Regions from separate parts of the Candidatus Symbiopectobacterium sp. NZEC135 genome, predicted to be linked through region 3. Evidence: predicted binding sites of a transcription regulator. Region 3 holds the regulator's gene; each other region holds the start of a gene.
What was found. Region 3 encodes Fur, which represses iron uptake genes when iron is present. Its sites were predicted from a motif close to ATAATAATGAGAACNACTATCAA; they were not measured.

Region 1 (3,287 bases), on a different contig from region 3:
ATTTATGCTGTAATACGAATAAGATAGTTGGGCTATATCAATTGGCGTGCCATGTTTTCAATTATATGTTTTTAAATGACTTTATGATTTAATCAAAAAGAAAACATGTCATAATGACTATACTTACCATAGTCATTATGACATTATTCATTGTCAATTTGACTGCCGGGGGTGGCTATGAGTTTTTCCGTTAACGTCTTGGCGAAGATTGCCATTGAGCTACAGCGAGGCATCGGCCATCAGGATCGGTTTCAGCGCCTGATTACCACCCTGCGCCAGATATTGGATTGCGATGCCTCTGCCCTGTTGCGCTATGAAACGCGACAGTTTATCCCTCTGGCCATTGACGGTCTGGCATCGGACGTGTTGGGCCGACGCTTCGCATTGGAAGCGCACCCGCGGCTCGAAGCGATTGCGCGCGCGGGCGATGTGGTGCGCTTTCCCGCCGACAGCGATTTACCAGACCCCTACGATGGATTGATCCCCGGACAGGAGACGCTAAAAGTGCATGCCTGTATCGGCCTGCCGCTGTTTGCTGGGCAAAATCTGATTGGCGCGCTCACCCTTGACGGTCTGGATCCGAATCAATTCGACACCTTCAGTGATGAGGAACTGCGTCTGATCGCTGCGTTAACCGCAGGGGCATTGAATAACGCACTGCTGATCGAACAGTTGGAAAGCCAAAACATCCTACCGGCGGCTGCTCCCGCCTTTGAAAAGGCCGCGCATACCGAGATGATCGGTCTTTCTTCGGGTATGACTCAGCTAAAAAAAGAGATTGAGATCGTTGCTGCATCCGATCTTAACGTGCTGATCGGCGGGGAAACCGGTACCGGGAAGGAGCTGGTCGCTCAAGCTATTCATCAGGGTTCAGCGCGTTCGACAAACCCGCTTATCTACCTGAACTGCGCGGCACTGCCGGAAAGCGTGGCCGAAAGCGAGCTGTTCGGGCATGTGAAAGGGGCGTTTACCGGTGCCATCAGCCACCGCAGCGGCAAGTTTGAAATGGCCGATAAAGGCACGCTGTTCCTCGATGAAATTGGCGAACTCTCTCTCGCCTTACAGGCTAAATTGCTACGCGTTCTGCAATACGGCGATATACAGCGCGTGGGTGACGATCGCAGTCTGCGGGTTGATGTGCGCGTGCTGGCAGCAACCAATCGCGACTTACGCGAAGAGGTGCTGGCAGGACGTTTTCGTGCCGACTTGTATCACCGTCTGAGCGTATTCCCGCTTTTGGTTCCTCCCCTGCGCGAACGCGGCGAAGATGTGATTCTTCTGGCAGGCTATTTCTGCGAGCAATGCCGCGTAAGGCTGGGATTGACTCGTGTGGCGCTCAGCCAACGTGCCCACGCCCTGCTGCTGACTTACGCCTGGCCGGGGAATGTACGAGAACTGGAGCATGCCATCCACCGCGCCATCATTCTTGCCCGGGCAGAGCGGAGCGGTGATAACGTCGTGCTGGAAGCACACCACATTGCGCAACAGGGTGCACCTGAACGCCCGGTGCAGGAGAGCCAAAACGTTGCACCAACGCCCAACTTACGCCATGCCACAGAAGATTTTCAGCGCACGGTGATTAATCAGGCATTAACGCAGAACGGACACAACTGGGCTGCCAGCGCCAGAGCGCTCGACATCGATGTGGCCAATCTTCATCGATTAGCGAAGCGCTTAAGGATCAAACCATAGCAATATAGGATCTCATCTAAATTAGCTGTAAATAACGTCATATTATATTGCGGAATAAGCACAAAAACGTAGATCACGAGAAATCATCGCATGGAAATATCGTTTCTATTCAATCTTGCTTAGGGCTAACATTCTGTTTTAATCAATGCTCACGAAAAGTAAATAACTATTCATTCTTATTATTGAAAAACCATATATTACAAAAAACCACTACAGTATGGATAAGTTAATTCACATAATAATGATTATCATTATTATGAATGGTATTCTCATTCACATGTAGCAGGACATTATCTTGATAAGCATAAGCAGACTGGGTAGAAAATATCTATTTATCTGTATTTTACCCATTTCATCACACTGTATGTCGTTTGAAAAACAAAATGAACACATCAACAGTGATACAATCGTTGTTGAAGCATCAGAAAATAACCCTACATTAATAAATGTTAAAAATACTTTAACAACGGGCACAAACAATGCGGATATATTTGGTAGCAAGACATCATTACAAATAAATAACTCAAGAAATGAAGGCGGAGCCATAGATGTTGGCATTCGTGGTTTGCAGAACAATGGTAGAGTCCCTATTGTCATTGATGGTAGTCTACAGTCAACCAATACCTGGAGAGGCTATCAGGGGAGTGCCGACAGAACCTACATAGACATGGATCTCATTAATACGATATCTGTTGAAAAAGGGGTTACGGCAGGTCAATTTGGCAGTGGCGCTATTGGCGGAATGATAAAAATTAAAACATTAGAGGCTAAAGACATTATCCCAAAAGGGGATAACCTAGGGTTACTTTTAAAAGGAAACATTTTTAATAACAATAGAAGGCCAGATATTCTCGCTGATGACACCCATCAGTCTACGTATATTTTATCCAATGGCATAAAAGAAAATAAATTTAATAATGGATCATTAACTTTTGGTTTGGCCTATCTCGATGCCGACATTGATGTTGTTTTTGCTCACAGTGAGAGATACCAAGGAAACTACTTTTCAGGAAAACATGGCGCTGACAAATATCAAGATAAATCACCTATCTCGCCAGGGCAAGAGGTCGTAAACACAAGCTACGAAAGCCATTCCAGCATTCTTAAAACTGGGTTAAATCTCACCCCTTCGCAGAGAGTTGAGCTTAACATCAGAAGGCATCAACAGCGTGCCGGAGAGGTTCTTGCGGCGTACTGGAGCAAAGACAGCTCAAATCGAGATGGCCTGGAAAGCATGCCTCAATGGGAACTTGGGTCGGCAATAATAAATGCAGCCTCATTCAGTTATAGCTACAAACCAGAGAACCTTCTTATTGATTTTAATATGGGCATGTGGTGGACAACAGGAAAATACAATCAGCATAATGGCTATGCTGAAGATGTTGGCGCAAAAAATGCCGGACAATACTTTCATACTTATGATGATGATAGGAAAGGGATTAACCTGACAAACACATCATCTTTATCCAATACCCCGGTCAATCTTACTTATGGTATAGAGATTACAACACAAAAAATACGCCCTTTAAATAAACGATACCAATCGATATGGACACCACAAGCCACCTATCCAGGAGACGAACTGCTGAGCGCAG
Region 2 (3,287 bases), on a different contig from region 3:
GCAGTGGTGCCAGATTGCTGTCGTGAATGGCGCCTTGAGCAATGGGGAGGGCGGTGGCGACAAAATCCATCACGCCGTCGCGTGCGGCGTCGAGTGCGGCAGTATCCGGTGTGGTATTAACGATGTGATGAGCGAGTGTAGCGGTAATATCCTGCGATGTGGTCATGTGAAAAGGCAATCAAGTAAATGCATGAATGCCTATAGGTATAATTGAAAGCACCGTACGCTGTATAGCGCAAATTTTGCATTATACCCGTCATACTTCAAGTTGCAGGTGCGTTGGCTGCCCTCGTTATTCGGCCCATCCCTGGGCCTCACCTCTTACGAGGCCGCCGCACACGGCGTTCAAATCTGCTCCCGGCAGATTTGTCACCCGAATCACTTACCTGAGTAAGCTCATCGGGATTCATTCGCTTGCCGCGTTACGAGACTCATAAATGAGCCTCGCCCTAAAGGGCCAGCGCACGCGCTGTTCAAAACGTAAACGTTTTGTCCTGCAACTCGAATTATTTTGGGTATAGCAGTGCATCACCGTCAGAAACGGTCTTTGAGCTGTCCCGGCGTGATGCCAAAGGCGCGGCGAAATGCCGTCGAGAAGTTCGCCGGGCTGTTGTAGCCTGCAATATGGGCGGCCTGCGCAATACCCAGTCCCTCTTTTTGCATGGCGACCATGGCGCGTTGCAGTCGATTGCGGCGCAGGTACTCAAACACGCTCATGCTAAACGCCTGGCGAAAATGGCGCTGTAAGGTGCTTTCACTCATGTTGACCTGCTTGGCGATCTCTTCCATCGACAACTGATCCGCAGCTCCACTTTCCAACATATCGCGAACTTCCTGTACCCGATGGTAGATGCGCAGCGGTACACGCGCATTTTTTTCCTGCGCGGTGCTCAGCAAAGCGCTGAAGGCTTCAACGATCAGGCTCAGGCATTGGGATTCCAATTGCAAACGCTGCAACGGCGTGGAGCAGGGATCTGAATTGAGGATCTGCATAGCGATCGCCATTGCCTGACGCGACGGCATCCAGTGGTGCACCGCTAAATGCGTTTGGGTGAAATCATAGAGGGGGCGCCACTCATCAACGGAGTCCAAAAGATTACCGTACAACCACTCGCGGCTAAAGGTGAGCGACAGGGTGCGTTCGTACTCGTCACGCTTACCGATGCGGGTAAATAACACCGGAGACATCAGCGACACCAGCGAGGCGGGCTGTGCCTTGTTGAGATGCAACTGCTGGTGGTCATAGCTGACCTGTGCCTGCCCATTGACCACGATAGCCAGTTTGATCGCATCTTCCAACTGACCCTGGGTTTTCATGTTGTGCAAATTGATCACATCAGCGGTGTGCAAAATCAGGTGGCGATTGAGCGGCATCACGCTAAAGCTGCCGTACAGCACCGGTGTTTCATCAATCAATCGCGGCCCGACAAAGCGGTACTGGTTAGAGACCAGACTGGATTGTTGAACGATATGATCTTTGTAAATCGCCTTGGAGGATGGAACGCTGCTGTGCACGAGTCTCTATCACCTATGGTTAACGTGGTTTTTTACCATCCATATTGGCGCTTATGCAAAAGACTTTGCGTCTGGCGCAAACCCTTTCCAGAAGCACAAATGTAACAATGTCGGCGTCAAATTGGTAATGCAAATACTTCTCAGTAGCATTTTTCGTCTTTATGATGTCGGATTACAGCAACGAGAGTGGCGCATGCCTGACAAGCGGAGAGGGTAACGCCATACAGAAGACCATGACGCACTGCGCACCTTCCCGATAAACCGCCGCTCCCGCCGGTTTTCTCTCCGACTTCGACAACTATTTTCCGATGCCACCCATGAGCACATTTGCCATGGTTGAGGGCATTTTTCTTACTTATGACAGCATTACAGGGCGACTCTGATGAAAAAACGATTTTCCCGCCATACTCTGGCGACCTTGATCGGTGCCAGCTGTGGCGCTGCGTCTTTGCTGGTTTCAGCGCAGGCGGCAATTCCCACTGAAGCAGAACAGAACAGCGGCGACACCATGGTAGTGACGGCGGCGGAACAAACGCGTCAGGCACCGGGCGTGTCGGTCATCACCCAGGAAGATATCCAGCGTCGTCCGCCGGCGAACGACCTCTCCGAGATCATCCGTACCATGCCGGGCGTGAACCTGACCGGTAACTCTACCAGTGGCTCTCGCGGTAACAACCGCCAGATCGACATTCGCGGCATGGGGCCGGAGAACACCCTGATTCTGATCGATGGCAAACCGGTTTCCAGCCGTTCGTCAGTGCGTTACGGCTGGCGCGGTGAGCGCGATACGCGTGGTGACACCAACTGGGTGCCGAGCAACATGGTTGAACGCATCGAAGTACTGCGTGGCCCGGCAGCGGCGCGCTACGGCAACGGTGCGGCGGGTGGCGTGGTGAATATCATCACCAAGCAGCCTACCGGTGAGTGGCACGGCGGGTGGAACAGCTATATGAGCTTCCCCGAGCACAAATCGGAAGCGGCCACCAAGCGTACCGATTTTAACCTGATGGGCGGCCTGACCGATACATTGAGCATGCGTCTGTACGGTAACTACAGTAAAACGCAGGCCGATGCCTGGGATATTAATAATGGTCACCAGTTGTCTCCCAATGCTGCTATTCCGGCAGGGCGCGAAGGGGTGCGTAACAAAGATATTAACGGCCTGTTGCGCTGGGAGTTTATGCCGCAGCAGACGCTGGAATTTGAAATGGGTGCCAGCCGTCAGGGTAATATTTATGCGGGCGACACTGAGAACAACAATGGTAATACGGATACCCGAGCACTGTTTGGGCAAGAAACCAACCGTATGTATCGCCAGAAGTATGCGTTAACCCATCGCGGTTACTGGGACAGCGGTGTGAGCGCGTTGTCCTACTTCCAATATGAAAGAACCGACAACTCACGCATCTTCGAACAGTTGGCTGGAGGCCCTGCTGGACGCCCAACGGGAAATTATTATACCAATATCAAACTGGATGCCTACACGGCTCACAGTGAAGTCAATATTCCGTTTGAGGCGTTGTTTAACCAAACGGCGACTATTGGTGCGGAATGGGTAGAGCAGAAGATGCACGATCCTTCTTCCAATACCCAAACCACAACGGAAGCAGGCAGCATTGGCTCGATCGCGGATACTAATCGCAGCCAGGATATTTCTGCGCGTATCGCCTCTGTGTTTGTAGAAGACAATATTGAAGTGACGGACAGCACCATGCTGACGCCAGCGCTGCGTGTGGATAACCACAGTGTTGTTGGTACCAATTGGAGTCCGT
Region 3 (3,287 bases):
AGGAGAAAATGGTGTAGACGGAAACACCGCCCCACAGCACACAGAAAACCCCTAAAACCCATAACATTGCCGTTCTGATGGCGATGTTTCTCAAGAATTGCATAAGCAAGCTCCAGATATAAAATAACGTGCGGTAGGGTTATTATTTTTAAAAAAATCATCAGGTTTGAAACAATCCCCAAAGGGGAAAACGCGCGATGCCTTACGCCTACAAGCACACGGCGAACCTTCTAGTTTCATCGTCAATATTAAAAGAATATTTAGTAGTTTCCCTCCGTGATCTACAGCACGCTGTCACTAAAAAATAGTGATTAGTGATATTTTTCACAAAGATAGGGCAATGGGTGCTAACTATGTCGCCGCTAAAGTAATTAAAGAAACTGGCGATATGGCAAAAAAGAACTATCCGATAAATACCCTTGTTTAATAGCGGTTATTTCCACTTTTGGCCAGGGGAAAGATACAAGTTTCTCCCACCCCCAGCGTCTGATACTATTACTTGATATGTAGGTGATAAACCGCACCATACCATTAAGAATAAAGAGGTTATTTTATCCATGGCACTCATAGGCATTTTCTTTGGCAGTGACACCGGCAATACCGAAAACATTGCCAAGACAATCCAACAGCAACTGGGCAGTGATGTTGCAGAGGTTCATGACATCGCCAAAAGCAGCAAAGAAGATATCGAAGCGTTTGATATCCTGCTGCTTGGCATTCCGACTTGGTACTATGGTGAGGCCCAGTGTGACTGGGACGATTTCTTTCCGACACTAGAAGAAATTGATTTCAATGGAAAAATTGTTGCCCTGTTTGGCTGTGGCGACCAGGAAGACTACGCAGAATACTTTTGTGACGCGATGGGAACGCTGCGCGATATCATTGAACCGCGCGGGGCAACGATTGTCGGCAACTGGTCAACCGAAGGTTACTATTTTGAAGCGTCTAAAGGGCTGGCAGACGATAACCACTTCATCGGTCTGGCTATTGATGAAGATCGTCAACCTGAACTGACCGGTGAACGCGTGAGTGCCTGGGTCAAACAAATCAGCGAAGAACTCAACCTGAAAGCGCTGGTGGGTTGATCGCCCCCTGTTTTACACAGAAGCCCTGACAGCAATGTCAGGGCTTTATTAATAGATAAAACCGATTAAATTAATAGAAACATTTTTTTAACTTCCCGGTCTAAGCCTGTACAATAGTACCCATCGGTTTTGTACGTTTATCAATTTTCTCCATTTTACAACAAGAGATTGCGCGCGAATGCACACTTTCTTTATGGAGACGGTATTGTTAACATCCCATGGTTTTCATTTTTAATGCGCGGTTCTATAATTGAGACGCCATTACAATTTTTGAGCCGACCGATGTCATAGGCTTAATTGCCCCCATCGACGAGAAAGCAACAGGACTAAACCCGCATGACTGACAATAACACCGCATTAAAGAAGGCCGGCTTGAAAGTCACTCTGCCAAGACTGAAGATTCTGGAAGTGTTGCAGGATCCGGAGTGTCATCACGTCAGCGCGGAAGATTTGTATAAAAAACTGATAGATATGGGCGAAGAAATCGGTCTGGCGACCGTTTATCGCGTGCTTAACCAGTTTGATGATGCCGGTATTGTCACCCGTCATAATTTTGAAGGTGGTAAGTCAGTGTTCGAGCTGACACAACAACACCATCATGACCATCTTATTTGCCTGGATTGCGGACGCGTTATTGAATTCCGTGATGAATCTATCGAAGTGCGTCAGCGCGAAATCGCAGACAGACACGGTATTAAACTGACTAACCACAGTTTGTACTTGTATGGCCATTGCAGTACGGGCGACTGCCGCGAAGAAGAAACGCTCCACGACCCGAAATAAGCCAGGCTTTGTTCTGATTGATGCCGTAAAAAAACCGCCCAAAAAACAGGCGGTTTTTTCATTTCAGTCAGCGTTGGCCTCAACCAACCCAAGTATCACGCAGACCTACCGTACGGTTAAACACCAGATGTGTTTCGCTTGAATAACGGCGATCGGCACAGAAATATCCTTCGCGTTCAAACTGATACGCTTTTTCCACTTCTGCTTTTACCAAACTCGGCTCAACAAAGCCCTGAGCCACTTTTAGCGAATCCGGGTTAATCGTTGCAAGGAAGTCATCCGCAGCGCCTGGATTTGGCACGCTGAATAGACGATCGTAAAGGCGGAATTCAGCTGGCAGCGCATGTGCGGCAGAAACCCAATGGATAACCCCCTTCACTTTACGCCCGTCAGCCGGGTCTTTACTCAAGGTTTCGGCATCATAGGTGCAATATAGCGCGGTGATAACACCCTGTTCATCTTTCTCAACGCGTTCCGCCTTGATGACATACGCATTGCGCAAGCGCACTTCTTTACCCAGCACCAGACGCTTGTACTGTTTGTTCGCTTCTTCACGGAAATCGGCACGATCGATATAAATCTCACGGCTGAACGGCACCTGACGCGTGCCCATTTCCGGCTGATTCGGGTGATTTGGCATGGAAACCCACTCTTCGTGGCCTTCTGGCAGGTTCTCGATAATCACTTTTACCGGATCCAACACCGCCATGGCGCGCGGTGCATGCTCATTCAGGTCATCACGAATACAGGATTCCAACGCCGCCATTTCGACATTATTGTCCTGTTTGGTCACGCCGATACGACGACAGAATTCGCGCACGGAAGCGGCAGTGTAACCACGGCGACGCAGGCCGGAGATAGTCGGCATGCGGGGATCGTCCCACCCTTCAACCACTTTTTCAGTCACCAACTGATTCAGTTTGCGTTTAGACATCACCGCATATTCCAGATTCAAGCGCGAGAATTCATACTGGCGCGGATGACAAGGAATGGTGATATTGTCCAACACCCAATCATACAGGCGTCGGTTGTCCTGGAACTCCAGCGTGCACAGTGAGTGCGTAATCCCTTCCAGCGCATCGGAAATGCAATGCGTGAAATCGTACATAGGATAGATGCACCATTTTTTCCCGGTCTGATGATGTTCGGCGAATTTGATACGGTACAGCACAGGATCGCGCATCACGATGAACGGTGATGCCATATCAATCTTGGCGCGCAGACACGCAGTGCCCTCAGCGAAGCCACCATTACGCATTTTTTCAAACAGGTTCAGGTTTTCCTGAACGCTGCGATCGCGGTAAGGACTGTTTTTACCGGGAGAGGTCAGCGTGCCACGGTATTCGCGGATCTGCTCGGCAGAGAGTTCGTCCACATAGGCCAGCCCTTTACCAATCAGTTCGACCGCGTACAGATGCA

Region 1: J5224_RS22295 (TonB-dependent receptor domain-containing protein) is a predicted target of Fur. The motif match lies at 1,928-1,950, and genes of this name have one in related genera.
Region 2: J5224_RS06655 (TonB-dependent siderophore receptor) is a predicted target of Fur. The motif match lies at 1,643-1,665, and genes of this name have one in related genera.

What each region holds. Positions count from the first base shown of each region.
Region 1 is NZ_JAGFPF010000089.1:5,630-8,916, forward strand. Features, by position in the region: gene norR (nitric oxide reductase transcriptional regulator NorR) at 178-1,692, shown strand; gene J5224_RS22295 (TonB-dependent receptor domain-containing protein) at 2,057-3,287, shown strand, end outside.
Region 2 is NZ_JAGFPF010000008.1:4,388-7,674, forward strand. Features, by position in the region: gene J5224_RS06645 (MmgE/PrpD family protein) at 1-166, opposite strand, end outside; gene J5224_RS06650 (helix-turn-helix domain-containing protein) at 535-1,515, opposite strand; gene J5224_RS06655 (TonB-dependent siderophore receptor) at 1,898-3,287, shown strand, end outside.
Region 3 is NZ_JAGFPF010000004.1:86,486-89,772, forward strand. Features, by position in the region: gene J5224_RS04045 (methyl-accepting chemotaxis protein) at 1-103, opposite strand, end outside; gene fldA (flavodoxin FldA) at 558-1,085, shown strand; gene fur (ferric iron uptake transcriptional regulator) at 1,422-1,868, shown strand; gene glnS (glutamine--tRNA ligase) at 1,948-3,287, opposite strand, start outside.